DNA from 3 places in the Pantoea sp. USHLN298 genome. Region 3 is predicted to be linked to each of the others. Evidence: predicted binding sites of a transcription regulator. Region 3 holds the regulator's gene; each other region holds the start of a gene.
What was found. The regulator CRP, encoded in region 3, controls carbon source genes, mostly activating them, when cyclic AMP is high. The targets are predictions, from matches to a motif close to ATGTGANNNNNNTCACAT.
Positions count from the first base shown of each region.

Region 1: a site for CRP is predicted at 7,922-7,939, ahead of WFK59_RS11260 (CdaR family transcriptional regulator). Genes of this name have one in related genera too.
Region 2: a site for CRP is predicted at 4,452-4,469, ahead of WFK59_RS13160 (nucleoside-specific channel-forming protein Tsx). Genes of this name have one in related genera too.

Region 1 covers NZ_JBBCRO010000004.1:37,116-46,775, reverse strand. Annotated here, with positions in the region: gene fhuB (Fe(3+)-hydroxamate ABC transporter permease FhuB) at 1-925, shown strand, start outside; gene hemL (glutamate-1-semialdehyde 2,1-aminomutase) at 971-2,251, opposite strand; gene erpA (iron-sulfur cluster insertion protein ErpA) at 2,456-2,803, shown strand; gene WFK59_RS11285 (hypothetical protein) at 2,834-3,085, opposite strand; gene btuF (vitamin B12 ABC transporter substrate-binding protein BtuF) at 3,200-4,003, opposite strand; gene mtnN (5'-methylthioadenosine/S-adenosylhomocysteine nucleosidase) at 3,996-4,694, opposite strand; gene dgt (dGTPase) at 4,787-6,277, shown strand; gene degP (serine endoprotease DegP) at 6,412-7,851, shown strand; gene WFK59_RS11260 (CdaR family transcriptional regulator) at 8,037-9,194, shown strand; gene WFK59_RS11255 (DUF3461 family protein) at 9,265-9,657, opposite strand.
Region 2 covers NZ_JBBCRO010000004.1:473,954-483,613, reverse strand. Annotated here, with positions in the region: gene WFK59_RS13180 (M20 family metallopeptidase) at 1-468, opposite strand, end outside; gene WFK59_RS13175 (amidohydrolase) at 465-1,778, opposite strand; gene WFK59_RS13170 (LysR family transcriptional regulator) at 1,894-2,793, shown strand; gene yjdN (VOC family metalloprotein YjdN) at 2,869-3,306, shown strand; gene WFK59_RS13160 (nucleoside-specific channel-forming protein Tsx) at 3,394-4,260, opposite strand; gene WFK59_RS13155 (sensor histidine kinase) at 4,538-5,893, opposite strand; gene WFK59_RS13150 (response regulator) at 5,890-6,549, opposite strand; gene WFK59_RS13145 (helix-turn-helix domain-containing protein) at 7,018-7,386, shown strand; gene WFK59_RS13140 (LysR family transcriptional regulator) at 7,549-8,445, shown strand; gene WFK59_RS13135 (MFS transporter) at 8,556-9,660, shown strand, end outside.
Region 3 covers NZ_JBBCRO010000007.1:42,271-51,930, reverse strand. Annotated here, with positions in the region: gene WFK59_RS18225 (YccS/YhfK family putative transporter) at 1-1,395, opposite strand, end outside; gene crp (cAMP-activated global transcriptional regulator CRP) at 1,453-2,085, opposite strand; gene WFK59_RS18215 (OsmC family protein) at 2,389-2,793, shown strand; gene WFK59_RS18210 (phosphoribulokinase) at 2,821-3,690, opposite strand; gene WFK59_RS18205 (YheU family protein) at 3,752-3,970, opposite strand; gene WFK59_RS18200 (hydrolase) at 3,975-4,991, opposite strand; gene WFK59_RS18195 (LysE family translocator) at 5,052-5,654, shown strand; gene WFK59_RS18190 (LacI family DNA-binding transcriptional regulator) at 5,656-6,636, opposite strand; gene tauA (taurine ABC transporter substrate-binding protein) at 6,873-7,853, shown strand; gene tauB (taurine ABC transporter ATP-binding subunit) at 7,864-8,631, shown strand; gene tauC (taurine ABC transporter permease TauC) at 8,628-9,455, shown strand; gene tauD (taurine dioxygenase) at 9,452-9,660, shown strand, end outside.

The sequences.
Region 1 (9,660 bases), on a different contig from region 3:
GGCTGGCCTGCTGGTGCTGGCACTGCTGGCGTGGGGCGGCCTGGCGTTTGGCCGCAATGCGCAGGGCTGGATCTGGTCTGCGGGCGAGATGCTGCATCAGCTGCTGCCGTGGCGCGCCCCGCGCGTGCTGGCCGCGCTGGTGACCGGGCTGATGCTCGGCGTGGCGGGCAGTCTGATCCAGCGTCTGACCGGTAATCCGATGGCCAGCCCGGAAGTGCTCGGCATCAGTTCCGGTGCCGCCTGTGGTGTGGTGGTGATGATGTTCTTCGTGCCGGGCGATGCGCTGATGTGGCTGCTGCCCGCTGGCGCGATCGGCGCAGCGCTGACCCTGCTGGTGATCATGGCTGTAGCCAGCCGCGGCGGCTTCTCGCCGGAGCGGATGCTGCTGGCGGGGATGGCGCTTAACAGCGCCTTTGTCACGCTGCTGATGCTGCTGCTGGCCAGTGGCGATCCGCGCATGGGCGGCCTGCTGAGCTGGATTTCCGGCTCCACCTATAACATCAGCGGCAGTCAGGCGATACAGAGCGCGATCTGTGCGCTGCTGCTGGTGGCGCTGGCCCCGCTGGCCAGCCGCTGGCTGACGCTGCTGCCGCTCGGTAGCGCAACGGCACGCTCGGCTGGCATGGCATTAACCCCGGCCCGGCTCAGCCTGCTGCTGCTGGCTGCGGCGCTGACTGCCAGCGCCACGCTGACTATCGGACCGCTGAGCTTTGTCGGACTCATGGCACCGCATATGGCCCGGATGCTGGGCTTCCGGCGGGCCTTACCGCAGTTGCTGCTGTCAGGCTTGCTGGGGGCGGGATTGATGGTGTTGGCGGACTGGTGCGGGCGGATGCTGGCGTTTCCGGATCAAATCCCGGCCGGGCTGATGGCGACCTTTTTAGGCGCACCTTACTTTATCTGGCTGCTGCGGCGTTCAGGCTAAAAAAAAGACCGGCGCTTGCCGGTCTGAGATTGCTATTACTGGCGATTACAGCTTCGCGAAACAACGACGCGCGGCGTCGATGGTGCGCTGAATATCTTCTTCGCTATGGGCCAGCGACATAAAGCCCGCTTCAAAGGCCGACGGCGCAAAGTAGACGCCTTCTTCCAGCATCAGGTGGAAGAAGGTTTTAAAGCGCTCCACATCGCAGCGGGTGACGTCGGCGTAACAGGTCACGCTGTCAGCATCGGTGAAGAAAAGGCCAAACATGCCGCCGACGTGGTTAACCACCAGCGGAATGTTTTGCTGCTGCGCCGCGTCACGCAGGCCGGTCGCCAGTTTGCGGGTCAGGGCATCCAGCGTCTGATGGGTACCAGGCTGCGCAATCTGAGTCAGACAGGCGTAACCGGCCGCCATCGCGATCGGGTTGCCCGACAGCGTACCCGCCTGATAGACCGGACCGGTCGGGGCCAGCGCCGCCATCACTTCACGACGGCCGCCAAACGCGCCAACCGGCATCCCGCCACCGATAATCTTTCCAAGGCAGGTCAGGTCCGGACGGACGTTGTAATACTCCTGCGCGCCGCCCAGCGCCACGCGGAAACCGGTCATCACTTCATCAATGATCAGCAGCGCGCCGAACTCATCACACAGCGCCCGCAGGCCGGGCAGGAAGTCTGGCTGCGGCGGAATGCAGTTCATATTGCCGGCGACCGGCTCGACGATGATCGCCGCGATCGCTGCGGGATACTGTTCAAAGGCGGTGCGGACTGAATCGAGATCGTTATAGGTGCAGGTCAGGGTATGCTTCGCAAAATCGGCCGGCACGCCTGGTGAATTAGGCTGACCGAGAGTTAATGCGCCCGAGCCGGCTTTGACCAGCAGATGATCGGCGTGGCCGTGATAGCAACCTTCGAACTTGATGATTTTATCGCGGCCGGTAAAGCCACGCGCCAGGCGAATGGCGCTCATGGTGGCTTCGGTGCCGGAGTTGACCATGCGCACCATCTCCATGCTCGGCACCAGTTCGCACACCAGCTGCGCCATGGTGACTTCCATCTCCGTTGGCGCGCCAAAGCTCAGACCGCGCTCAGCGGCCTCAATCACCGCGTTGCGAATCCCGGCGTTATTGTGCCCCAGCACCATCGGGCCCCATGATCCGACATAATCAATGTAGGCTTTGCCATCGGCGTCATACAGGTAGGCGCCATTGGCGTGTTCGATAAACAGCGGAACGCCGCCCACACCGGTAAATGCGCGTACCGGCGAGTTTACGCCACCCGGAATCAGGCGTTGTGCCTCGGCAAACAGTTGTTCGGACTTACTCATTTTCGGCTCCAGCGGTTCATAAAAATATCGCGCCATTCTACGGAAGAGGCGCAGCAGACGAAAGCCGGTTTCACCAGCCGCTATACTTAACCTTAGTGAAAGCGGCACAGAGTGCGAAGGGCAGAGCTTGATTGCGCTGAGGTGCTGGCAGATAATAGCGGTATTAAGGTCGTTTTCTGACCTGGACGTTTAGCGGAGTAAAACATGAGTGATGATGTAGCAGCACTGCCGTTGCAGTTTACCGACGCAGCAGCCACCAAGGTGAAGAACCTGATTGCCGACGAAGAGAACCCGGCGCTGAAATTACGCGTTTATATCACCGGCGGAGGTTGCAGCGGCTTCCAGTACGGTTTTACTTTTGATGACCAGATGAACGACGGCGATATGACTATCGAGAAACAGGGCGTTTCGCTGGTGGTCGATCCGATGAGCCTGCAGTATCTGGTGGGCGGTTCGGTGGATTACACCGAAGGGCTGGAAGGCTCACGTTTTATCGTCACTAACCCGAACGCCAAAACCACCTGTGGCTGTGGTTCTTCGTTCAGTATCTGATGATGCAGGCCGTCTTCCTGACGGCCTCGCTTACCACTCTATCGTTACCAGCTGATGGTTTTTTCTTTCACTCCCCTCTGACTGAATGACGCTGCGCGTCACCCGCGGTTGCGCACTTGTCTGTCCGCCGCAGTCGATCTGCGGCACAGACCGCGCTTCAGGACGCTGAATTTCACAGCGTGAAAAGATGACAAGCCTGACGCCAATAGAGCCGCTCACCGATCCCGCCAGCGTGTACGCCGGGATCAGCAGCCCCATCGCTAGTAGCAGTGCTCTGGTCATGTAAGGTTCCTGGTGTTGTTCAAAAAGCGCTAAGCGCTAAAAGGACGGCGAGCATACGTGGCGCGCGCGTCTCATATCTTGATTAACGGCAAAAAAGGCTGTTTCTTTAACCGATTAGTTGGATTTTTGTGCGGGATGCAGGGCGGCACACAGCTGTCCGGCCGCCAGTATCAGCCGTGGGCCGGGACGGCTGAGCCAGTCATCATTAATCGCGATCACCGGCACGCTGAGCTGCGGCTGCCAGAATGTCCGGACGTTCTCAGCCTGGCGGGCAGTCCCGCCGATCACAATCGCCTGCGGATGACGCATCAGCACCTGTTCGCGGCTGACCTGCGGCCAGCTGACACGGCTGTCAGCAAAGATATTCCGACCGCTGCAGAGTTCAATGATCTCGTTTTGTAAGGTCGATCTGGCGGCGGTAAACAGCGGCTGCTGACCAAACTGTAAAAACAGCGGCACCACCGGCAGGTGAGCGTAGCGCTGACGCAGCCCGGCTTCCTGCTGTCGCAATTGCTGTGCGGCTTTCACGGCCTGTTCGGGATGCGGGCTCCACTGCGCCAGCTTGTCCAGCGTGGCGATCATCTGATCCAGCGTAACCGGATCGACCCATTCTATTTTCATTCCGAGCTGCTGTAGCTGATCGATCTGCCGCTGCGGGTTGCCGCCACGCCAGGCTAAAATCAGATCCGGCTTCAGTTGCAGAATACGTTCGAGGTTAATTCCCTGCCAGTTGGCAACCTGCTCAATCGGTTTCGCCTGCGGCGGATAGTCAGACCAGGCGCTGACCGCAATCGGGGTAATCCCGGCGGCAAAGGCGAGTTCAGTCAGGTGGGGAGCGAGGGTGATAACACGCGGTGGGGAAGCCAGCAGGCTGCCGCTGATCAGCAGCAGCCAGCAGAGCAGTAGCGATTTAGCCACGCGCCAGGCGCGCCAGCAGGTTCTCCACCATCAGCGACGACTGCTTAGCCGCAACGCTGAGGAACTCATCAAAGCTCAGATGCGAAGCCTGGTCAGCGACGTCAGAGATAGCGCGAACCACCACAAAAGGCACCTGGAACTGGTGACAGACGTGACCGATGGCCGCGGCTTCCATTTCTACGGCGATCGCCTGCGGGAACTGCTGACGAATGCGTTCCAGCGGCCCGGCACCGTTGATAAAGGCGTCACCGCTGACCACCAGGCCACGTACCGCATTGAGATCGAGCTGCTGAATGCAGGCTTCGGCGGCGGCAATCAGACCACTGTCGGCGACAAAGGCTGCCGGGCAGCCGGCCATCTGGCCTGGCTCATAACCAAAGGCGGTGACATCAGCATCGTGATAACGCACTTCTTCCGATACCACGATATCGCCCACGCTCAGCGAAGAGGCTAAGCCACCGGCAGAACCGGTATTGATCACCACGTCTGGCTTACACAGCTGCAGCAGCAGGGTGGTACCCAGCGCGGCGGAGGTTTTACCAATGCCCGATTTCAGCAGTGCAACCTCAACGCCGTTCAGGATGCCGGTATAAATTTCACAGCCAGCCAGCGATAAAGTTTGACGGTTTTCGATTTTGTCGCGCAGCAGGGTAACTTCCTGCTCCATCGCACCAATAATGCCTGCTTTCATAGTGAGTCCCGCTAATGTAAAAGGTCGAAATTTAGGGCATAGTCTAGCATGGCTAACAGGGGATTAATTCACGAAAAAATAAGGGGTAATCAATGTCAGCGATCAATTTCAGGAAGAAGATCAGCTTCTCACGCCCTTATACCAGTCGAAAAGATCCGGAGGGGGAATATTACATTACCCGCCACTTTGAGAGCGACCGCGGACGGATCATTAATTCCGCGGCCATCCGCCGGTTGCAGCAGAAAACCCAGGTCTTTCCGCTGGAGCGTAACGCCGCGGTGCGCTCACGGCTGACCCACTCGCTGGAAGTGCAGCAGACCGGTCGCTACATCACCAAGGAGATCCTGCAGACCCTGAAAATGCAGGGCGGGCTGGCGCAGTATGGGCTGGACGAGCTGGAAGGCGCATTTGAAAGCCTGATCGAGATGGCGTGCCTGCTGCATGACGTGGGTAATCCGCCGTTTGGTCATTTCGGCGAGGCGGCGATCAACGACTGGTTTGAAGATAATCTTCCCGCTGAGCTGGTCGATCCGCTGGTGGCGGGCGTGGAAGGCGACACGCAACGCCGCGCCTTCGACCAGTTAAATGCGATGATCCGTCAGGACTTGTGTCATTTCGAAGGCAATGCACAGGCGATACGGATGGTCCATAGCCTGTTGCAACTCAACCTCAGCTATTCGCAGGTGGCCTGCATTCTCAAATATACCGCGCCAGCCTGGTGGCAGGGCGAGAAGCCCGCTGAATTTAGCGTATTAATGAAGAAGCCAGGCTTTTATCTTTCCGAGCAGGACTATATTAGCGACCTGCGCGCCGCGACCAATATGGCCGAACATCACCGTTTTCCGCTGACCTATATAATGGAAGCGGCCGATGACATCTCCTATTGTATTGCCGATTTGGACGACGCTGTAGAAAAAGATATATTTAATGTTGAGAGTTTGTATGAATTTCTCAATAAAGCCTGGGGTCCGGTTAAAAATAATGACGCATTCAGCCGCACCATTGGCGAAGCCTGGCGTGAAGCCTGCAGTAAAAAACGCCGCAGCCGCAGCGATCAATTTTTTATGTCATTACGCGTAAATGTTCAGAGTGTGTTAGTGACCTATGCCGTGAAGCGTTTTGTAGATAATCTGCCCGCGATATTCGACGGTCACTTCAATCATGCGCTGCTGGAAGATGATGGCGAAGAGGGCCGTCTGCTGCAGTTATTCAAAACGGTAGCGCGCCAGCAGGTATTTAATCATTCCGAAGTAGAACAGCTGGAATTACAGGGCTATCGGGTGATCAAGGGGTTGCTGGAAATTTATCAACCGCTGATGCGTCTCAATTACGAAGCCTTTACTACCCTGATAAACGAGGACTTTTTGCGGCAGCACCCGATAGAGACCCGGCTGTTCCATAAACTCTCCGGCAAACACCGTAAAGCCTATCTGCATAAAATGCGTACGCTGGTGGTAGAGCATAAATATGAGCGGCTGTTGTGGGAACGTTATTATCGTTTTCGCCTGATTCAGGATTATATTAGCGGGATGACCGATCTCTACGCCTGGGATGAGTACCGGCGTTTAATGGCCGTCGAATAATCGTCAATTGTAAAGGTCGGGAATAAATTTTTACCTTTGGTTGAAACTTTAAAAGGAACTTCGCGCTAAAACAATTATCTCACTCATCGACCACAGCAATGGTCTGGACAGTTATCCTCAAGAGAAACCAAAAAATGAAAAAAAAGAGCTTAATGTTAAGTGCGCTGGCCCTGAGCCTGAGTATGGCACTGGCGCCCGTGACCGTTTCCGCTGCGCAAACCGCCTCTTCTGATAGTCAGCAACTGCCAAGTCTGGCACCGATGCTGGAGAAGGTGATGCCTTCAGTGGTCAGTATTAGTGTAGAAGGCACCACCACGGTAAAAACGCCGCGTATGCCGCAGCAGTTCCAGCAGTTCTTTGGCGATAATTCGCCTTTCTGCCAGGATGGCTCACCGTTCCAGAGTTCACCGATGTGCCAGAGCGGCGGCGGTGCTGAGGGCGGCGCGCCTGGCCCGAATACGCAGCAGGAAAAATTCCGTGCGCTGGGATCGGGTGTGGTGATCAACGCTGAAAAAGGCTATGTGGTCACCAACAACCATGTGGTGAATAACGCCACCAAAATTCAGGTTCAGCTGAGCGATGGCCGTCGCTATGACGCGAAAGTGATCGGCAAAGATCCAAGCTCCGATATTGCCCTGATTCAGTTGCAGGATGCGAAAAACCTCACCGCAGTGAAAATGGCCGACTCTGACAATCTGCGGGTCGGTGACTACACCGTGGCGATCGGTAACCCGTATGGCCTGGGTGAAACCGTGACCTCGGGCATCGTCTCCGCGCTGGGCCGCAGCGGCCTGAACGTGGAGAATTACGAGAACTTTATCCAGACCGATGCGGCGATCAACCGGGGTAACTCCGGCGGCGCGCTGGTTAATCTTAACGGTGAGCTGATCGGTATCAATACGGCGATTCTGGCACCGGATGGCGGCAACATCGGTATCGGCTTTGCCATCCCGAGTAATATGGTGAAAAACCTGACTGCGCAGATGGTGGAGTTTGGTCAGGTTAAGCGCGGTGAGCTGGGTGTGCTGGGTACCGAGCTGAACTCTGAGCTGGCGAAAGCGATGAAAGTCGATGCGCAGCGCGGTGCCTTTGTCAGTCAGGTGCTGCCAGGTTCGGCAGCGGCGAAAGCCGGTATCAAAGCGGGCGATGTGGTGGTGTCAATGAACGGTAAACCACTGACCAGCTTTGCGGCGCTGCGTGCCGAAGTGGGTTCGCTGCCCATCGGCACCACCCTGAAGCTGGGCCTGCTGCGTGACGGTAAGCCAGTGGATGTTTCGGTTCAGTTGCAGCAGAGCAGCCAGGCGAAAGTGCAATCCGCCACCATCTACACCGGTATTGAAGGCGCGGACCTCAGCAACAGCGAAGTCGGCGATAAAGGGGTTCGCGTGGATAACGTCAAAGCGGGCAGCGCTGCTGCGCGTATCGGCCTGAAAAAGGGCGATGTGATTCAGGGCGTGAACCAGCAGCCGGTGACCAATCTGGGCGAACTGCGTAAGATCCTTGATTCTAAACCGTCGGTACTGGCGCTGAACGTCAAGCGCGGCGACAGCAGCATCTACCTGCTGATGCAGTAAGCGATAACGCAAGGCTATCAGGCGGACTTCGGTCCGCCTTTTTTATTTCCTCTGTCCGTCACCGGGCAGAATGTGATGCTGACCGCAAATTCGCTAAATGCCCGGCTGGCTCTGTGCAGTTGCACAATGTTCTGGCCGCCTTCCATGCGTATTCTATCTCTCCCCCTCTTTTTCTGGAGTAATGGATGGCTACCTATCATCTTGATGCCCGGCTGGCGCAGGATATCGTGGCGCGCACCATGAAAATTATTGACAGCAATGTCAACGTGATGGACGCGCGTGGCCGGATTATCGGCAGCGGCGATCGCGAGCGGATTGGGGAATTGCACGAAGGCGCGCTGCTGGTGCTCTCTCAGGGACGGGTGGTCGATATTGATGAAGCGGTGGCGAAACATCTGCACGGGGTACGGCCGGGCATTAACCTGCCGTTGCGGATTGATGGCGATATTGTCGGGGTGATCGGTCTGACAGGTGAGCCGCTGGCGCTGCGCCATTATGGTGAACTGGTCTGTATGACGGCAGAGATGATGCTGGAGCAGGCGCGGTTGCTGCATATGCTGGCGCAGGACAGCCGCCTGCGTGAAGAGCTGGTGCTGAACCTGATTCGCAGCGATACCCTGTCGCCCCAGCTAACCGAATGGGCGCAGCGGCTCGGCATCGATCTTAACCAGCCGCGGGTGGTCGCTGTGGTTGAGGTCGATAGCGGCCAGCTCGGTGTGGATAGCGCCATGTCAGAACTGCAACAGCTTCAAACGCTGCTGACCACGCCGGAGCGTGACAATCTGATCGCCATTGTTTCGCTAACCGAAATGGTGGTGCTGAAACCGGCCCTGAACGGGCATGGACGTTACGATCAGGAGGATCACCGCCGACGGGTAGAGCAGCTGTTGCAGCGGATGAAAGAGAGTGGTCATCTGCGGATGCGGATTGCGCTGGGGAACTTCTTCACCGGCCCTGGCAGCATTGCACGTTCTTACCGAACTGCCCGCACCACCATGATGGTTGGTAAACAGCGGATGCCGGACGTGCGCAGCTATTTTTATCAGGATCTGGTGCTGCCGGTGCTGCTCGACAGCCTGCGCGGCGGCTGGCAGGCCAATGAACTGGCGCGGCCGCTGGCGAAGCTCAAGAGCATGGATAACAACGGCTTGCTGCGACGGACGCTGATTGCGTGGTTTACGCATAATGTGCAGCCGAGTGCGACTGCACGTGCGCTGTTTATCCACCGCAATACGCTGGAATATCGACTGAACCGGATTTCGGAGTTAACCGGGCTGAATCTCAGCCATTTTGACGATCGGCTGCTGCTCTACGTGGCACTGCAGCTGGATGAGCAGGGCTGAGAGAAACGGCGCGGCAGAAAAAGCAAAGGCCAGCAGTGCTGGCCTTTTTCATCGCTGGTCTGGCAGGGAATTAACGACCGCTGCGGGTCAGCTTTTCCAGATCAGATTCAATTTCGGTAATCTTGTGTGATACCACGCTTTCCAGATGACGCAGGTCATCAAGGATTTTGCGTTTCAGGTCCACTTCAACCTGGTCGCGCTGGCAAATCTGGTCCAGCTCGTCGATCACATAGCGCAGATTAGGACTGATTTCCTGCACTTCTTTGTAGCCCTGCGTGGCGTGATCGGCTACTACGGTTTTGCGCTGACGCGGATATTTGAATTTTACGCTTTTGGCGAAAAACTCCCCTTTGTCTTTGCGGAAGTAGATCTTGAGAATATCGTTATTGGCTTCCTGACGCAGGCTGTAGCGATCAATATCGTCCGGATTACTGATACCTAAGCTTTTCAGATTGTCATACATAGC
Region 2 (9,660 bases), on a different contig from region 3:
TTCGCGCACCATAAAGGTTTTGCCGGAGCCGCCTTCTTCACCGGGACAGCCGTAAAAGCGCACCGTTCCGCCGGTATGATGTTGCTGCATCCAGGCTTTCACCGCACTGGCTGCCGCCACGCCTGCGGTACCGAGCAGGTTATGGCCGCAGCCGTGACCGTTGCCGTTGGCCTCCAGCGGTTGCGGGCGGGCGCATCCCGCCTGCTGGCTCAGGCCCGCCAGCGCATCAAACTCGCCAAGGATGGCAATCACCGGTTTACCGCTGCCGAAGCTGGCAATAAAGGCGGTATCCAGGCCGCCCACGCCGCGTTCTACCGTGAAGCCCTCCGCCGCCAGCGCATCGGCCAGCAGCGCGCAGGAGCGGGTCTCGGCAAAGCGGGTCTCCGGCGTATCCCAGATGGCGTCGCTGAGTGCGCTGAAGCGCGCCTGATGACGGTCGATATAATCAGCAATGAACGCTTCCATCATCGGCCTCCGTCAAACTGCGCCTGATTCAGCGCCAGGGTTGCCAGCATCGCGATCGCCACGGGCATCACCTGCTCATCAAAGTCGAACTTCGCGTTATGGTGACCCGCCGCCAGATCGCAGCCGAAGATGGCATACGAAGCCTGACCGCCGCGTTGCTTCACCCGCTCCATCATGTAAGTGGCATCTTCCGATCCGGCCGCCTGAGCCTTACGATCGACCACCGAATCGAAGATGCCGAGCGCCTCTGCCTGCTGATGGATAAAATCGACCCACGGCTGGGTTGGGGTGCAGCTGCGGGCGGCCCCCATCAGCGTGATCTGGTGCTCAACGCCATACATCGCCGCCGCGCCAGCGATGACCCGCAGCGCCTGCTGGTAGATGTCATCGTTAACCTGATTGGTGACGCCGCGGGTTTCGACTTTCAGCAGCGCACAGTCGGGCACCACGTTACGTCCGGTACCGGCCTGCAGTACGCCAACGTTGACACGCGCCACACCGCCGCTGTGCTGGGTAAGACCGTGCAGCGCCAGCGTTGCCTGAGCCGCCGCCAGCAGGGCATTGCGGCCCTCTTCCGGTCGGCCACCGGCATGCGCGCCGACGCCGGTGAAATTGACGTCGAGTTTGGTGGTGGCGAGGAAACTGTCGCTGCCACACACCAGCTCACCCGCTGGCACGCCGGTGCCGAGATGGATAGCGGTAAACAGATCAACATCATCCACCACGCCAGCCGCCACCATCGCTCTGGCACCGCGAACCCCCTCTTCGGCGGGCTGGAAAATGAGTTTAATCGTGCCGCTCAGCTGAGCTTTCATCGCCATCAGCACCGAGGCGAGGCCGAGGCCGATGGTAGTGTGGCCGTCGTGTCCGCAGGCGTGCATCATGCCGGGATTGCAGGAGGCGAAGCCTTCACGCTGTGGCAGGTGATCTTCCGCCTGACTCTCATTGAGATCGAGCGCGTCCATATCGACCCGGAAGCCGATCACCGGGCCGGGACGACCGGTTTCCAGCGTGGCAACGATGCCGCAAAACCCACCGGAGAAGTGGCTGATCCACTGCGGTAACGCGCCCTGCTGCAGTGCCCGGGCTTCCTGCTGCTGCAGCACGGTCTCGCTGGGTAAGCCCATACGCGCATCGGCGTCGATCACCTCACGGCCCAGTTGCAGGTGATAACCCAGCTTGTGCAGCTCGTCGGCGACCCGCGTGGCGGTACGGAACTCCAGCCAGCCAGATTCCGCGTAATGATGGAACTCCCGGCGCCAGCTTTTGAGCTGCGCCAGCCGGGCGCTGATAAGGTCGGAAAGGGTATTCATCGGCACTGTCCTTACTGTTGGTTTTTTACGCACTGCCTCGAATCTACACAATGGTATTAGCCGGCATAAGATGCGAATATCTTGTGACTGATAAACAACGGTTATCACAAAAACTATGACTGCTAACCTTAAACTTCATCAGCTGCGCGCCTTTGTTGACGTGGCACGCCAGGGCAGTATCCGGGCGGCAAGCCGTCTTTCCGGGCTTTCGCAGCCGGCATTAACCAAAGCGATTCAGGAACTGGAGCGTGAACTCGGTGCCCGGTTGTTTATCCGCCGTCAGCAGGGCGTGGTCTTAACCGATATCGGTGATAACTTTTTTCGACATGCCAGTCTGGTGCTGGCGGAGTTGCGGGTGGCGCAGGAGGATATCCAGCAGCGGCTGGGGCTGGGCGGCGGGCAGGTGAACATCGGCGTCGGCGGCAGCGTGGCGCGCACCATCATGCCGCAGGTGATTAACCAGTTTCACCGTGAATACCCGCTGGTGAAGGTGCGCATCGTAGAAGGGCAACTGGTGTCGATGGTGCATGAGTTGCGGCAGGGCGCGCTTGATTTCACCATCAATACCTACGATCAAAGTCATCTCGATCAGGAGCTGATGTATGAGCGAATGATGGAGCGCGAGTACAAAGTGGTGGTGCGCAAGGGCCATCCGCTGGAGAAGGCCCGCTCGCTGGCCGAGTTGCAGCAGGCGGACTGGACCATGCCGACGCCCAAGGGCAGCTACTATCGCTTACTGCACGATCTGTTTGACGAGCGCGGCATGGCACCCAAAATTGTGGTGACCTGCGAAACCTTTATGGCCTGTACCAGCCTGGTGGCGCAAAGCGATTTCATCAGTATTTTATCGGTGGATGTGATCGACGATCCGATTCTCGGCCGCTCGCTGGTGGCGCTGTCGCTGGACGAACCGCTGCCGAAAGCGATCTTTTATCTGATTCAGCGTAAGGATACCGCGCTGACGCCGATGAGCAGTTATATGGCGCAGTTATTTCGTCGTTATTGCCAGCGCTGACGGGTAGCGTTCTCTCATCGTCTACACTTGGTGTATTCGCGTAAATGTGAGTTCAACCCACAATCGGAGGTGACGATGCAAGTCTGTCCATATCTGTTTCTCTATGGTCGCTGTGAAGAGGCAATCGAGTTTTACCTGCAGGCCACAGGCGGGAAACTGCTGGAGAAAATGACCTTTGGCGATATGCCAGAGCAGGGCGAGCAGGTAGGCGATCAATCTGCGCCGCCGCAGCCGCCGGAAAAAATTATGCACGCGCATCTGCGTATCGGTCAGGGAGAGTTGATGCTGAGCGACGGTAACACGCAGAAGCCGCCGGCCTCGGATCACGCCGGTTACGCGGTCAGCCTCGCCACCACGGATGCAGAGCAGGGCAAAACCTGGTTTGAAAAACTGTCCGTGGGCGGCAAAGTGACGACCCCGTGGCAGGAGACGTTCTGGTCAAATGGATTTGCGATGTTTATCGATCAGTTCGGCATTCCGTGGCGCATCAACGTGGTGAAGCCGCAGGAATAAAGCAGGATGCGGGATCGGCGCCGGTGACAGCGGCGCCGTTGTAGGGTCGCCTGAGCACGGCCAGCCTTGCAGCCAGCCGCCTGCTCATCAGAAGTTGTAACCCGCCACCAGGTAGTAACCCCAGCCGGTCGATTTCACTTCAAACGGACCGCTACCGAAGTTCAGCTCCTGCCCATCCGCCCACTGACCGCCATTGTGGAAGTAACGCGCCACGGCTGAGAAGTGCCAGTGATCGTAACCCAGCGACAGAATATGGCTGGAGGCGATTGAGTTGCTGGTGCGCGACGAACCGCCTTTCTCGTTGAGATCGGAACCCCAGTCAAAGTTGGTGAAGCCGACATAGCCAAGGTTACCGCCCCACAGCGTGGTGATCGGCACAAAGTATTTCACCTTGAAGCGATAGCCATCCCAGCTGTTTTCATTTGCCGCACCGTAGTTTTCCCACTGATATTTGGCATAGACGTTCAGTGACAGACCCACATCGCTGTGAGTATCGATATCGGTGCCCAGACCCATATACCAGGTATTCTGGCGGTTATCGCTGTTGCGGCCCATGTCGTAGATGTAGTTGTTGGCGAAATACCACTCTTTGAACGGACCAAAGGCCAGACTGGTGCCGGTCAGTTTGTCGATCGAGAAGCGCGGTTCAATCTCCATAAACATCGGCGAACCGTGGTCAAAAATACCGTTGGCGTTGCTGTTACCCGCGCCGAAGAAGTTGGTCAGATCGAGATAACCGTAGAAATCGAACCAGTCTTTTTTGGCAAACGCTTCATATTCCAGATAAACGTCGTTGTTAAACTGCGGCCCGAAGCGCGTGTGGTAGCTGCCCACCACGTTTACGCTCTGATGCCACCAGTCGGACAGATATTGCGGATCGCTATCAGCGGCTTGCGCAACACCCGTCCAGGAACATGCCAGTACGGCACCTGCTATCAACGTTTTGAATTTCATTATCATTAACCACATGCTTTTGACCGCTGCACAGCAGGCGCAGTCAGAGAGAAGTCGATCCCGGGGTGGGGAGTGAGTTATTCAGGACATAACAGCCAGTTTCCAGCCCGCGTAGCGTGCCTGCAACATAGCGATAGAAAATAGATTTTGCTCACGTTTGTCAAAAAGTGTTGCATTACAATTCAGTGAAAATGTGACGTGCTTCACAATAATGGCGGTGATCGAACGGAACCAGGCAACCGTTTACGTTGTCTGGTTCGCGATCAAACGTGCGGGATCAGGGAAAAGTGACGCGGACCTGCAAACCACAAATTGCACCCTGTGGCGTCAGGCAATTGGAAAGGGCGACATGAATCTGATGTTTCTGCGCAACGCTGCGCACAATCGATAAACCCAGACCGCTGCCCTGCGCTTTAACGTCAGGGGAGCGGGTGAAACGGTCAAAGGCGCGTTCAATAAAGGATTCCGGCATACCCGGTCCGTTATCGACAATATCCACCACCGTCTTGCCCGCCACCCGATGCAGCAGAACATCCACCAGGCTCCCTTCCGGCGTATGCAACATGGCGTTACCAATCAGGTTGTCGAACAGGCTACGCAGTTCAGAGCGGCTGGCCTGCAGGCGATACTGGGTCGAGCCGTTAAAGCCGATATCGATGCCGCGTTTATCGGCCACCACCATCAACTGCTCAATGCTCTCTTTCAGCAGATCTTCCAGTTCAATCTGCTCAATGCTGGCCACCACGCTTTGATCTTCCTGACGGGAGACGTTCAGCAACTGGGTCACCAGGTGACGGGTACGCCTCACGCCCGCTTCGAGCTGGCTGAACTGCCGGCTGGCCTCGCCCGGCTGAATATGCTGACGCAGATTCTCCAGCTGCAGCGTGACAGCGGTGACCGGGGTTCGCAGTTCGTGAGCGGCATCTTCCAGGAACTGCCGCTGGGATGACCAGGCCTCGCGCAGCTTATTCAGCAACGCGTTATACGCGGCAACCAGCGGCAGGATCTCATCCGGCAAGCCTTCCGGTGAGACATTGTGCGGATGATGCGTCTCCTGCGCCGCGATCTGCCGCGAGGCGACCTGCAGATCGCGGGTGATCTTCCGCACCACCAGCCAGATCACCAGCAGCGACAGCGGCATCATCAGGATCAACGGAATGATCGCCGACAGCGCCCGTTTGACCATCAGCGCTTTCATGTAGCTGAGGTTGTGCATCACCTGAATGGTCTTGATCTCACTGCCTGGCTGACCGGGTCGGGTGTAGATACGCCATTCGCAGTCATCACAATGGCCCACATCGACATCGCGGTAACCGCGCTGGGCTTGCAGCGGTGCGTGCAGTTCCGGCCACGAGCTGGCACGCAGCCTGCCCTGGTTATCCCACAGCTGCACCACAAAAGCGCTCTTCGCCTTGTCAGGCGGAATGAGCATCGGCATCAGTGCCGGCATCTGCTTGTTGGTCGACCAGGCATCGGCGATTTTCGACAGCTGATCGTCCTTCATGGTGCCGACCATGTCGCCATAGCAGCTGAAAAAATACCAGGTGACGCCGCCAATCATCAGCAGATGAATAATCAGCAGCGTACTGAGTAATTTATTGCGTAACGAACGCATAAAGGGGAACGGTTTCATATTGCCGGCACCCGCCAGCCCAGCCCGCGTACATTGCGAATCGCGTCGTTATCCAGCTTGCGCCGCATCCCGTGGATCAGCACATCAACCGCGTTGCTGCTCACTTCGTCGCCCCAGCCGTAAATACGGTTCTCCAGCTGCTCGCGCGAGAGAATCGCGCCGGGACGCTCCAGCAAGGCATAAAGCAGGGCATATTCGCGCGCGGTCAGCTGCTCGCGCTGGCCCTTATAGAGCACTTCGCGCGTCATCATATCCAGCTGCACATCGCCGCTGCCCAGCACCGAATCCGCCGCACCGTGGCGACGTCGGGTAATCGCCCGCATCCGGGCCAGCACTTCCTGCAGATCAAAAGGTTTAAGCAGGTAATCGTCAGCGCCGCTGTCGAGCCCCTGTATCCGCTGCGCCACCGTATCGCGCGCAGTCAGGATCAGCACCGGCGTAGAATCGCCGCGCCCGCGCGCCCGGCGCAGCACCTGCAATCCGTCATCACGCGGTAAGCCGAGATCCAGCAACACGCAGCTGTAGCCGCCTTCGCTCCAGGCGTTATGGGCATAAACGCCATCGCGTACCCAGTCCACCGACCAGCCCGCGCCCTCTAAAGCCTGCTGCAGGTTCGCGCCGATCATTTCATCATCTTCAACCAATAACACGCGCATGGCTGATCTCCTTCGTAAAGATGGGAGAGAGTTTATACATCAATTGTTAGGTCAGAATTATCCGCCGTCATTCCGCCGTCATACTTCGTACTACAGCGGCGTTGGCTACGTCTGGCCGCCTTGCGGTAATACGAATTATAGGGGCGAATCGGGTGTGACTTAACGCAAATTAGCCTGGCGGATTCGACGGTGACTTAACACAAATTATTTAAATGCTGGCCGCCAGGAGGCATCGAAAAAGAGTTAAATCGACGCCGATGTAACTTAACGCAAATTATTTTACCGGATTGCCAGGATCACTTAATGCTTATTATTCAGGCAGGTTGTTGCCGTTATCTGACCGATAAAGGGGGCCGCAGGCCGGAATCTGGCGGTTGCTAATTCTGCGCTAATTTTCTGCTAATTAAGGGATAAATTTAACCGGGTAAAGTGGGTTCACTGCACATCAGCGTAAATCAGGAGGAACCCATGAATCAGCGCGAGTTTATTCGGAGTTTGCTGGACTGGATTGAGAACAACTTAGGACACGATCTGCATCTGGATGAGGTGGCGCGTCGCTCTGGCTATTCCCGCTGGCATCTGCAACGGCTGTTTCGCCAGCATACCGGATTTTCCCTGGCGGAATATATCCGACAGCGCCGGTTAACCGAATCTGCGCTGACGCTGCTGAGCAGCAATGAAGCGATATTGCAGGTCGCCATGAACTACGGGTTCGACACCCAGCAGGCCTACACCCGCACCTTCAAAAACTATTTTATGATGACGCCAGGCCAGCTACGCCGCCAGCGCCGGGTCGAGCCGGACCGGTTACTGTTTCCGCTGGCCATGGCCAGTTGATGCCTTTGATGGCCTTCCCGCCAGATGAAACGCGCGGGAAGGTCGGCAGGCACGGCTCCGCTGTCTGATCCCATCCCTTCTTTTTTACTGACCTGCCGCCGTAAGCTGCCCCGAACATGCTAGTTTGATGCCAGAATCCTCAGGGTATCGGAGCGGTAACGCATGGAAAACAGTGCTAATTTAACCGCCATGCTGGTGTTTGCGCGGGTGGTGGAACTCCAGAGTTTCAGTGAAGCGGCGCGGGCGCTCGGCTGGTCTAAATCCCACGTCAGCCGCGAAATCTCCCGTCTTGAGCTGCGGCTCGGCATCCGGCTGTTGCAGCGCACTACCCGGCGACTGGCGCTGACCGAGCTCGGTCAGGCTTACTATCCCTATTGCGTCCGGATGCTGGCAGAAGTGCAACGGGCCGATGCCTTTGTCCAGCAACTGCATCAGCAACCGGCCGGTAACGTACGTCTGCAGGCGCCGGTGACCTATGGCTGTCAGTGCGTGGTGCCGGTGCTTAATCGCTTTCTGCGCCGCCATCTGCACATTAACGTCGACCTCGATCTGACCGATCGTAACCACGATCGGCTGGATGAGCAGGTGGATGTGGCCATCGTGATTCGATCCCGGCCACCGCAGCAGGGGCATTTTCGGGTGATCAGCGACATTGAGTGGGGACTGTATGCGGCACCGGGTTATCTGGCGCAGCGGCCTGCTATCGATCATCCTGAGATGCTGCCGCGCCATGACCTGCTGCTGTTTCATGGGCCGGCGCATACCGCCGCGCTGCCGTTTCGCCGCGACAAGCAGCGGCTGGCACTGGATGTCCGCAGCCGTTTTCGTGCCAATAACAGCATGGCGCTGCTGAACGCGGCGCTGGCGGGCAGCGGCATCGCCTATCTGCCCTCCTATATGGCGCAGGAAGCGGTCGCCCGTGGGGATATTCAGCAACTGCTGCCGGAGTGGCAGATGGATCGGCTACAGAGCTATCTGCTGCTGCACGACACGCTGCAGCCCGCTTCGCCAGTCAGCTTATTATGCGACACGCTGATCGCCGCGCTGGTTAGCCCGTGATTGTTGCTGTAGTGCAACAGTCAGCGCCACAAAGTAACTATCGTGCCGCCACTGTTGTTATCCGGCGCGCCTGGTTAGCCTGTATCCCTGATCAATGACGGGATATCTTTATGCAACAGCCAGCAGAAAAAGCAGAATTTCAGCACTGGAAGCGCAACTTATGGGTCTGTGTGCTGGGCTCATTCAGTACCATCGTGGCGATGACGCTGCTGCTGCCGTTTTTGCCGCTCTACGTTCAGCAGCTTGGCGTGCAGCAACCCGCCGCCATTGCGCGCTGGTCGGGGCTGGCCTATGGCGCCACGTTTTTCAGCGCGGCGCTGACCGCGCCACTCTGGGGCCGACTGGCTGACCGTTATGGTCGTAAGCTGATGCTGATCCGCGCCAGCCTCGGGATGGCTATCGCCATGTCACTGATCGGCATGGCGACCGCGCCGTGGCAGCTGGTGGCGCTGCGTCTGCTGGCGGGTTTGCTGGGCGGATACGCCTCCGGATCGACCATTCTGGTGGCGGCGCAAACGCCCAAAGGCCAGACCGGCTGGGCGCTGGGCATATTATCCTCCGGTATCATGGCGGGCAACGTGGTTGGGCCGCTGCTGGGCGGCGTGCTGCCGCCGCTGATCGGTATTCGCCAGACCTTCTGGTTAACCGGCGCGGTGATTTTTCTCGCCTTCCTGGCGACCACTTTTCTGCTGAAAGAGCAGCCACGCGCCGCCGCCTCGCCGCGGGAAAATTCCGCGCCAGCGCCTGCAGCAACACCGGTAAATCAGCGGCGGGTTTGGCTGATGTGGCTGTCAGGCATGTTGCTGATCTTCGCTACGATGTCGATTGAACCGATTATCACCCTCTATGTCGGCGAGTTTGTGTCGGGTAATCACCAGATAACGCAGGTCGCCGGACTGGCGATGTCGGCTGCCGCACTGGGCACGGTGATCGCCGCACCGCGGCTCGGACGGCTGGCGGACCGTGTCGGACACGAGCGGGTGCTGACGGCGGGCTTAGTGGTGAGTGCGCTGCTGCTGATCCCGCAGGCTTTTATTACCGCTGCCTGGCAACTGGTATTGCTGCGTTTTCTGATGGGGATGGCGCTGGGCGGACTGTTGCCCTGCATCACCGCTATTATCCGGCACAGCGTGCCGGGATCGCAGGTCGGACGGATGCTGGGCTATTCGACATCGGCACAGTATATCGGCCAGGTGACGGGCCCGCTGTTCGGCG
Region 3 (9,660 bases):
CGTGAAGCCAATCATCGACCAGCCGTAAAACTGGCGGGTAAAGCGGTAGCTGATAAAAGTGATCACCAGCATGATCATCAGCACCAGCGACTCCGGTACCGCGAGACGTAAGGTGGCGGCGGCAATCACCAGTCCGACAAAAGTGCCCAGCGCCCGGTGCTGAATACGAACCCGGGTGGCGCTATAGCCGTTCTGGCTGACGAACATAATGGTCATCAGAATCCAGTAGGGCTTCGGAATATTGAAAAACAGCGCCAGCGCACTGCCCAGCATCAGCATCACGGCAAAACGACCGGCGGTGCGCAGTGCAGACGAACGCCAGGAAAGATAACTGCGCAGCGCCGGCAGCAGCGGCAGACGGCGCTGGCGATCGGCCATCAGGTCACGCTGATAGAGCGGCTTTTGCGTACGCAGCACCCGCGCGATGCGGTTAAAGTGATAAAGACAGAAATTTCCCACCGGATTATCAGGATGCTGGCGGGCAATTTTTTCCAGCGCGCCGAGCTGCTTCTCCATGCCAAACCGATCGGGCAACTGGTGATAGAGAATGTTATCCGCCAGCACCCGTAAGCGGGCCGAGATGGTCTGGGCATTCCAGCGGATCACCGCTTCCGCATGGCTCTGCTCCACCAGTTTCTGCACCTCTTCCGGCTGATGCAGGCTGACCGAGATATGTTCCTGCAGATCCAGCGCCACCTGAAAAGCACGGGTCAGCCGCTTATGGCTGTGATCCCGACTGGCAGACAGCATGTGCATCTGCTGGTAACAGGTGGTGATCAGATCGACCACTTTTTGCTGACGCGCCAGCAGCGGCGGCAGGGCCTTTTCCGGATCGGTCAGCTGGGTCAGCAGGGTATATTTGGCGTCGCAATAGTTGGCCAGCTCACGGTAGATCAGGCTCAGGCTTTCGCGCATCGGCTGCTCTTTCCACAGCCAGAACCAGAACCAGTTAAACAGCCCGTACCACAGCGTGCCGCCGATATAGAGCAGCGGCGGTACGTAGATCGGCATACGGCCAATCAGACTCAGCGTGAAGATGGCGGCGATCAGCGAGCCCGGCAACAGACGGCCGTGCAACGGGCTAATTTCACCGGTGACGCCCAGCAGCAGCGGCATCGCGAACAGAATCAGCGGCAAAGGAATCGCGTGCAGCGTCAGCCACTGAATCAGAAAACTGCCGAGCGCAAACAGGCTGCCGCCAACAATCAGGCGTTTGAAGAAACGTTTATGCGGGGTATCCAGACCGGCGATATTGCAACAGGCGGGGACTAACGAGAACAGCAGACCTTTTTGCAGGTCGCCAGCCAGCCAGCCCAGCGCCACTGGCAGACAGAGCACCAGCGTTTGCCGCAAGGCATAATTGACTTCAGGATGGTAAATAATTCGACGCCACATCGGCCCAACACAAACAATAACGGCGCGATGTTGCCATCACGCCGTGGGTGACAGGAATTAGCGGGTGCCGTAAACGACGATGGTTTTGCCGTGTGCGGAGATCAGGTTCTGATCTTCCAGCATCTTCAAAATACGGCCCACGGTTTCACGTGAGCAACCAACGATTTGGCCAATTTCCTGACGAGTAATTTTAATTTGCATGCCGTCGGGATGCGTCATGGCGTCTGGCTGCTTCGCCAGGTTAAGCAGAGTCTGAGCAATGCGTCCGGTGACGTCGAGGAAAGCGAGGTTACCCACTTTTTCAGACGTAACCTGCAGGCGACGCGCCATCTGCGACGAGAGTCGCATCAGGATATCGGGGTTAACCTGGATCAGCTGACGGAATTTCTTGTAGGAAATCTCCGCCACTTCGCACGCGGTTTTCGCACGTACCCAGGCGCTGCGCTCCTGACCTTCTTCGAACAGGCCAAGCTCGCCAATAAAATCGCCCTGATTCAGGTAAGAAAGAATCATCTCTTTGCCTTCTTCATCTTTAATCAGAACCGCGACGGAACCTTTCACGATGTAGTAAAGCGTTTCTGCTTTTTCACCTTGGTGAATCAGCGTACTTTTGGATGGATACTTGTGAATATGGCAATGGGACAGGAACCATTCGAGTGTAGGGTCTGTTTGCGGTTTGCCGAGAACCATTCGCTATTATCCTCTGTTGTAATCGTGCCCAAAATACAGGGGGCAGTTTTCCCTGTCAGGCGATGAAAGCTTCAAGCGTTTCCCTTACAGGAAATTATTCGGGCTGCATTCGGCGCAGTGCGCATCATTCTTCCCGGCTTCGCCATCGGGTGACGAAAAATATTTTCAGCACTGTTTGTAGCACAGCTTTTGCCGACTGTCTTCTGTTGTCTCGCTTCAGCTAACAGCGGATTTCTCTGGATTGCTGTTTACCAGGCGAAAGCGTACTCTGACGGCAAAACCGCATATTCTGGAGCGAAAATCATGCAGGCAAGAGTGAAATGGGTAGAAGGGCTGACATTCCTCGGTGAGTCGTCGTCCGGCCATCAGGTATTAATGGATGGCAATTCGGGTGATAAAGCGCCCAGCCCAATGGAGATGGTGCTGATGGCGGCGGGCGGATGTAGCGCCATCGACGTGGTTTCAATTCTGCAAAAAGGCCGCAACGATGTGGCTGATTGTGAAGTGAAACTGACCTCAGAACGTCGTGAAGAGGCGCCGCGAATCTTTACGCACATCAACCTGCACTTTATCGTTAGCGGCAAAGCGCTCCAGGATAAAGCGGTCTCACGCGCGGTGGATCTTTCTGCAGAAAAATATTGCTCGGTTGCCATCATGCTGGGCAAAGGCGTCACCATTACCCACAGCTATGAAGTGATCGAACGCTGATCTCTGCGGGGGCCGCTCTGCGGCCTCTTATTCTATTCGCTTGCCTTCCACCAGTCGCTTCACCAGTGGTCCCATGATCAACTCCATCGCCAGCCCCATCTTTCCGCCCGGCACCACCAGCGTATTAATGTGCGAGATAAACGATCCCTGCAGCATCGCCAGCAGGTAAGGGAAGTCGATATCGTCCAGCGCCTGGAAGTGGATCACCACGAAACTCTCATCCAGTGACGGAATAGCACGGGCGGCAAACGGGTTCGAGGTATCCACCGTCGGCACGCGCTGGAAGTTAAGGTGAGTGCGCGAGAACTGCGGCGTAATGAAGTTGATGTAATCTTCCATCGAGCGCACCACCGAGTCCATCACCGCTTCCCGCGAATGGCCGCGTTCGCTGGTGTCACGCACCAGCTTCTGAATCCACTCCAGGTTGACAATCGGTACCACGCCGACCAGTAAATCGACATGCTCAGCCACGTTATGCTGGGCGGTCACCACGCCGCCGTGCAGTCCTTCGTAAAACAGAATATCGGTGTTTTGCGGCAGCGGTTGCCACGGCGTAAAGGTGCCCGGCACCTGATTCCACGGAACGGCTTCGTCATAGGTATGCAGGTATTTACGCGACTGGCCCTCACCGTTGAGCCCATACTGTTTAAAGCTCTGCTCCAGCAGGCCAAAGTCATTGGCTTCCGGACCGAAGTAACTGACATGACGGCCCAGATCGCGCGCTTTGCGGATCGCCATATCCATTTCCGGCCGGGTGAAGCGGTGAAAACTGTCGCCTTCCAGTTCGGCAGCGTGCAGATCGAGCTGCTGAAAGATTTTACGGAACGCGAGGCTGGTGGTGGTGGTTCCCGCGCCGCTGGAACCGGTGACGGCAATTATCGGATGGCGTGCAGACATAAAAAAGCTCCCTGTGAGGTCGGGCCATGGGCATTGTTACCATGAATTGCCGATCGGCGCATCAGCCGCGAAATTCTTTGCGCGGCATAATATTGACCGATTCATGCAGCTCCGACCACACCAGCACCACTTCACCGGTTTCCAGCTGGCGGCGGACGTCAGCCACTTTTTCGTTCAGGCTGCGCTCCTGCTCGCCGTAGTCGGTGCCTTCACGCAGCACGAAGGTTTCAATCAGATTTTCGAGGGTCTCAGGTGAGACCTGTTGCCAGGGAATAATCACAACGTCAGGTATCCAGAAAAGGGGTCATCCATTGGGGTATGCGCTGTTCAAGCCACATTTCGGGCTGGCGCAATGTCCCGCCGACAAAGCCAACGTGACCGCCGTGTGGGGTCAGCTGATAAGTAATAGTGGCAGATAATTGGCTGCTGTGCGGTATCACCTCATCACTCATGAACGGGTCATCTTTGGCATGAATGATCAGCAGCGGCTTAGCGACCTGTTTCAGCCAGGGCAGGGCGCTGGCACGCCGATAGTAATCAGCGGCATCGATAAAACCGTGGGCGCGAGCGGTGATCGCATCATCGAAGTCACGCAGACGCCGCAACGCTTTCAGTTGCGCCAGATTGACCGGCAACGTTTCTGGCCAGGCGTGCAGTTTGCGCCGCGCATTCTTCTTTAGCTGGGCCAGCAGGTAGTATTGATAAAAGCGCGAGAAACCGCGCTCCAGTCTGATGCTGCACGGTTCCAGCATCAGCGGCGCAGAGACAATGACGCCGGCATCAACCGGCGCATCCGACCCCTGCTGGCCCAGCAGACAACCCAGCATATTGCCGCCCAGTGAAAAGCCCACCGCGACGGTCGGAACCCGGCCCCAGCGGGATTGCAGCCAGTGCAGGAAATAGCGCGCATCTTCGGTTTCGCCGGAGTGATAGATGCGGTTCTGCCGGTTAGGTTCGCCGCTGCAGCCGCGGAAATGCATCACCACCGCCAGCCAGCCACGCGCGCGGCAGATCGCCATCAGCCCGTGGATATAGGGGCTGTGGAAGCTGCCTTCCAGCCCGTGAAACAGCACTACCCGGGGTTTATGCAGCGCCCGCTGCGGATCTTCACTCCAGGCGAGATCGACAAAATCGCCATCGGGCAGATCGAGACGCTGCCAGTGCGGATCGACGTTGATCTGCCGCCGCAACAGACGGGGCAACACCGTTTGCAGATGGGCATTGCGCAGACCCGCTAACGGGATAAATTGATCGGTGTCGGGTCCGGTGAATTTCATTCGGTAAAAGCTTGTCTGATCCATATCACACTGTTAGCTTCGATAGGTTTTTTGCTTGCTGGGGGTGAGGAGCACCCGATTGCTATGGAACTCAGTCTTTTCTTGTCGATGTTAGGATTCCTTTGGGTCGCCGCGATCACGCCAGGCCCTAATAATATGTTACTTACCGCAGGCGGTGCCAATTTTGGCTTTCTGCGTACGCTTCCCCTGATGATTGGCATCATGATCGGCATGCAGGTGATGCTGCTGATGGTGGCGTTTGGCGTCGGCGGGCTGATTCTGCTCTATCCCTCGCTGCATCTGGTGCTGAAAATCGCCGGTAGCCTCTACCTGCTGTGGCTGGCCTGGAAAATTGCCACCGCCAGCTATGAAAAACTGGATACCGATCAGGTGCCGGTTAAACCGATGCCGTTCTGGCAGGGTGGCTTACTGCAGCTGATTAATCCCAAAGCCTGGCTGATGGCACTGGGCGCGGTCGCCAGCTTTAGTCTGGCTGGCGACGCCTATCGTCAATCGGTGATGGCGATCAGTCTCGGCATGTTTATCGTCAATCTGGTGTCCGGGCTGATCTGGATGGGCTTCGGCGCGATGATTGGCCGTATCTTACGCAGCCGCCGCGCCTGGAAAATCTTCAATATTTCAATGGGGCTGCTGACGGCGGCCTGCGTTCTGCTCATCTGGCACTGAGTTAACTGGAGGCGCGTTCGACGCGCCTCCAGGGCAATACCTCGCGGATCACCGGCGCGTGCGGCTGACGAATTTTCTGCAACAGCAGCTGCACGCTTCGCGCCCCGAGCTGATACATCGGTTGTTCGATGGTGGTCAGCGGCGGGTTCAGGCTGCGGGTAAATGGAATGCCGTCAAAACCGACCACCGCCAGATCTTCCGGCACCCGCAGTCCCGCCTCCAGCGCCGCATGAATCACGCCTACCGCCAGCACATCTGACACTGCAAATACCGCATCCGGCGGCTGCGGCAGCGCGAGTAACTGCTGCAAAGCCTGGCTGCCCGCTTCGGTGGAGATATCGCTGGCGTAGGCGACACCAGACCACTCAAGTCCCAGCGCACTTATCGCCTGACGGTAACCCTGTTCACGGTGATGTGAATAGAGATAGCGCATATCCCCGTTAACCAGCCCGATGCGTTTGCGGCCTTTGCCGGCCAGGTAGTGCACGGTATCGCGCGCCGCAGCAAGATGATCAATGGTGACGGAGGAAGCCGGAATGGCGGGATCAAACTCCGAGCACTGCACCCAGGGCGCGCCCGCGATGATGTTCTGGAGATCCTGCAATCCTGAGGCCGCATCCATCGTGATGACGCCATCCACCACTTTGCCGGTCAGCAGCGTAAGGTAGGCGGCTTCGCGCTGGAGTTGCGACGCAGAGTGGCAGAGCAGGATGTGATAGCCGTGCAGCTCTGCTTCGGCCTCAATCCCCTGTACCACGCGCGAGCAGAATGGGTTGGTGATATCGGAAATCAACACCAGCAACATGTGACTTTGCGCGGTGCGCAGTTGCCGGGCTAATAAATTGGGCTGGTAGTCACAGGCGGCGATAGCCGACAGCACTTTCTCACGCGTATCGGGTTTGACGCCGGGATGGGCGTTGAGAACCCGCGACACCGTGGCTTTAGAGACGCCAGCCAGCTGAGCGACTTTCTCAATCGACATCGAACACAAAGACCTTTGCAGACAATAAACAGGAACGCATATCAATAACACAGGCCGAATGTGAGCGCCTGACATTTTTTGAGCTTCGGCTGTTTTTCAGCATTTGCGCTTTTTGACTTTGTTATGCAGATAGTGATCTAAGAACTTATTTCTATTAGGGATAATTTTTAATTCCTTGGTGAAACTATTCCCGCCAGAGACACTGCTGCCATCATAAAAAGGGTGGGGTAATAATCATGGCAGTCACAGCACGTTTAACGTTATTAGCCGCAGCGCTGGCGCTGCTGGCCTTCCGGGCAGATGCGGTCAATGTCACCGTGGCGTATCAGACGTCAGCCGAGCCAGCCAAAGTGGCGCAGGCTGACAACCGTTTCGCCAGCGAGAGTGGGGCCAGCGTCGACTGGCGCAAGTTTGACAGCGGCGCTGGCGTACTGCGGGCGCTGGCATCCGGCGACGTGCAGATTGGTAATATTGGCTCCAGCCCGCTGGCCGTAGCCGCGGCGCAGAAGCTGCCGATCGAAGCATTTCTGCTTGCTTCCCAGCTCGGTAACTCTGAGGCGCTGGTGGTGAAAAAGAGCATCGCCACGCCGCAGGATCTGATTGGTAAGCGCATCGCAGTGCCGTTCATTTCAACCACCCATTACAGCCTGCTGGCAGCGCTGAAACACTGGGGTATCAAGCCGTCGCAGGTGCAGCTGGTCAATCTGCAACCGCCCGCCATTATTGCCGCCTGGCAGCGCGGCGACATTGATGGTGCCTATGTCTGGGCGCCTGCCGTCAATGAACTGGAGAAAAACGGCAAGGTGTTAACCGATTCGGCGCAGGTGGGTAGCTGGGGATCGCCAACCCTCGACGTCTGGGTGGTGCGCAAAGACTTTGCTCAGCAGCATCCGGAGATCGTTACTGCGTTTGCCCGCAGCGCGCTGGCGGCTCAGCAAGCCTATCTCGACAATCCTGACAGCTGGCTGAAGCAGCCCGATAACCTCAGCAAACTGTCACGCCTGAGCGGCGTACCGGAAGCACAGGTGCCAGGCCTGGTGAAAGGCAACACCTACCTGACGGCGCAACAGCAGGTTGAGCAACTGGGCAAGCCGGTCAACAAGGCGATTGTCGACACGGCGCAGTTTCTGAAAGCGCAGGGCAGAGTGCCGCAGGCGGATAACGATTACAGCAGTTATGTCACCTCTCGCTTTGTTGAGCCGTTAGCCAAACCTTAAGGAGACGCCCATGCTACGCATCGCTCATCTGAATGCGCGTTATGCCGGGCAACCGGTGTTGCAGGATATCAATCTGCAGCTCGATCGCCGTGAACTGCTGGTGGTGCTGGGGCCGTCAGGCTGCGGCAAGACCACGCTGCTCAACCTGGTGGCCGGTTTTTTGCCGGTGGAGTCGGGCAGCATCACGCTGGATAACCAGCCGGTCACCGGACCGGGTGCTGAACGCGGCGTGGTCTTTCAGCATGAGGGGTTATTGCCGTGGCGTAACGTGCTGGATAACGTCGCCTTTGGATTGCAGCTGGCGGGTATGGCGCGTCAGGAGCGCGAAACTATCGCCCGCCGCCTGATCAGACAGGTCGGGCTGGAAGGGGCAGAAAAGCGGGCGATCTGGCAGCTGTCGGGCGGACAGCGGCAGCGGGTGGGCATTGCGCGCGCACTGGCGACCGATCCGCAACTGCTGCTGCTGGATGAACCCTTTGGCGCGCTCGATGCCTTTACCCGGGAGCAGATGCAGACCTTGTTACTGACGCTGTGGCGCGACAGCGGTAAACAGATCCTGCTGATCACCCACGACATTGAAGAAGCCATTTTCCTCGCCAGCGATCTGGTGCTGCTGTCGCCCGGACCTGGGCGGATTGTCGAGCGGCTCAGGCTCGATTTCGGTCAGCGCTTTGCCGATGGGGAGCCGTGCCGCAGTATCAAATCCGATCCGCAGTTTATTGCCCAGCGCGAATATGTGCTGAGCCGGGTGTTTGAACAGCGGGAGGCGTTTGCATGAGTGCGTTAATCAACGACAAAACCCTGCCGGTGCGACGCCGGTTACGCTGGCCGTTTTCCACCCGATTCTCGTTAAGCGTGCTGAGCGTCATGCTGCTGTTGCTGCTGTGGTGGGGCGTAACCGCGCTGGGATTGATCGCGCCCCTGTTTTTACCGCCACCGCAGCAGGTGTTCAGCAAACTGCTGCTGATTGCCGGCCCGCAGGGCTTTATGGATGCCACGCTGTGGCAGCATCTGGCGGCCAGTCTGACCCGTATGCTGATCGCGCTGTTTGCTGCTGCGGCCATCGGGATTCCGGTCGGGATTCTGATGGGTCTCAGCCCGGTGGCGCGTGGCCTGCTTGATCCACTGATCGAGCTCTATCGTCCCATCCCGCCGCTGGCCTATCTGCCCTTAATGGTGATCTGGTTCGGCATTGGTGAAACCTCGAAAATTCTGCTGATTTACCTGGCCATTTTTGCGCCGGTGGCTCTCTCTACCCTGGCCGGCGTGCGCAATACCCAACAGGTGCGCATCCGGGCGGCGCAGTCGTTGGGCGCGACCCGCTGGCAACTGCTGCGCTGGGTGATCCTGCCTGGCGCGCTACCCGAAATCCTCACCGGGCTGCGCATCGGTCTGGGGGTTGGCTGGTCAACGCTGGTAGCGGCGGAGCTGATTGCGGCAACCCGTGGTCTCGGCTTTATGGTGCAGTCAGCCGGCGAGTTTCTCGCTACCGACGTGGTGCTGGCGGGCATCGCGGTCATCGCCCTGATTGCGTTTAGTTTAGAACTCGGCTTACGTGCCCTGCAGCGCCGTCTGACGCCGTGGAATGGAGAACAATCATGAATGAACGTCTGAATTTTCAACCGCTGGGTCCCTATATTGGTGCTCAGGTTTCTAACCTTGATGTTTCACGGCCGCTCAGCGATGCGCAGTTTGAACAGCTCTATCACGGTCTGCTGCGTCATCAGGTGCTGTTTCTGCGCGATCAGGTGATTACGCCGGAGCAGCACCGGGCGCTGGCAATCCGCTTTGGCGATTTGCACATTCA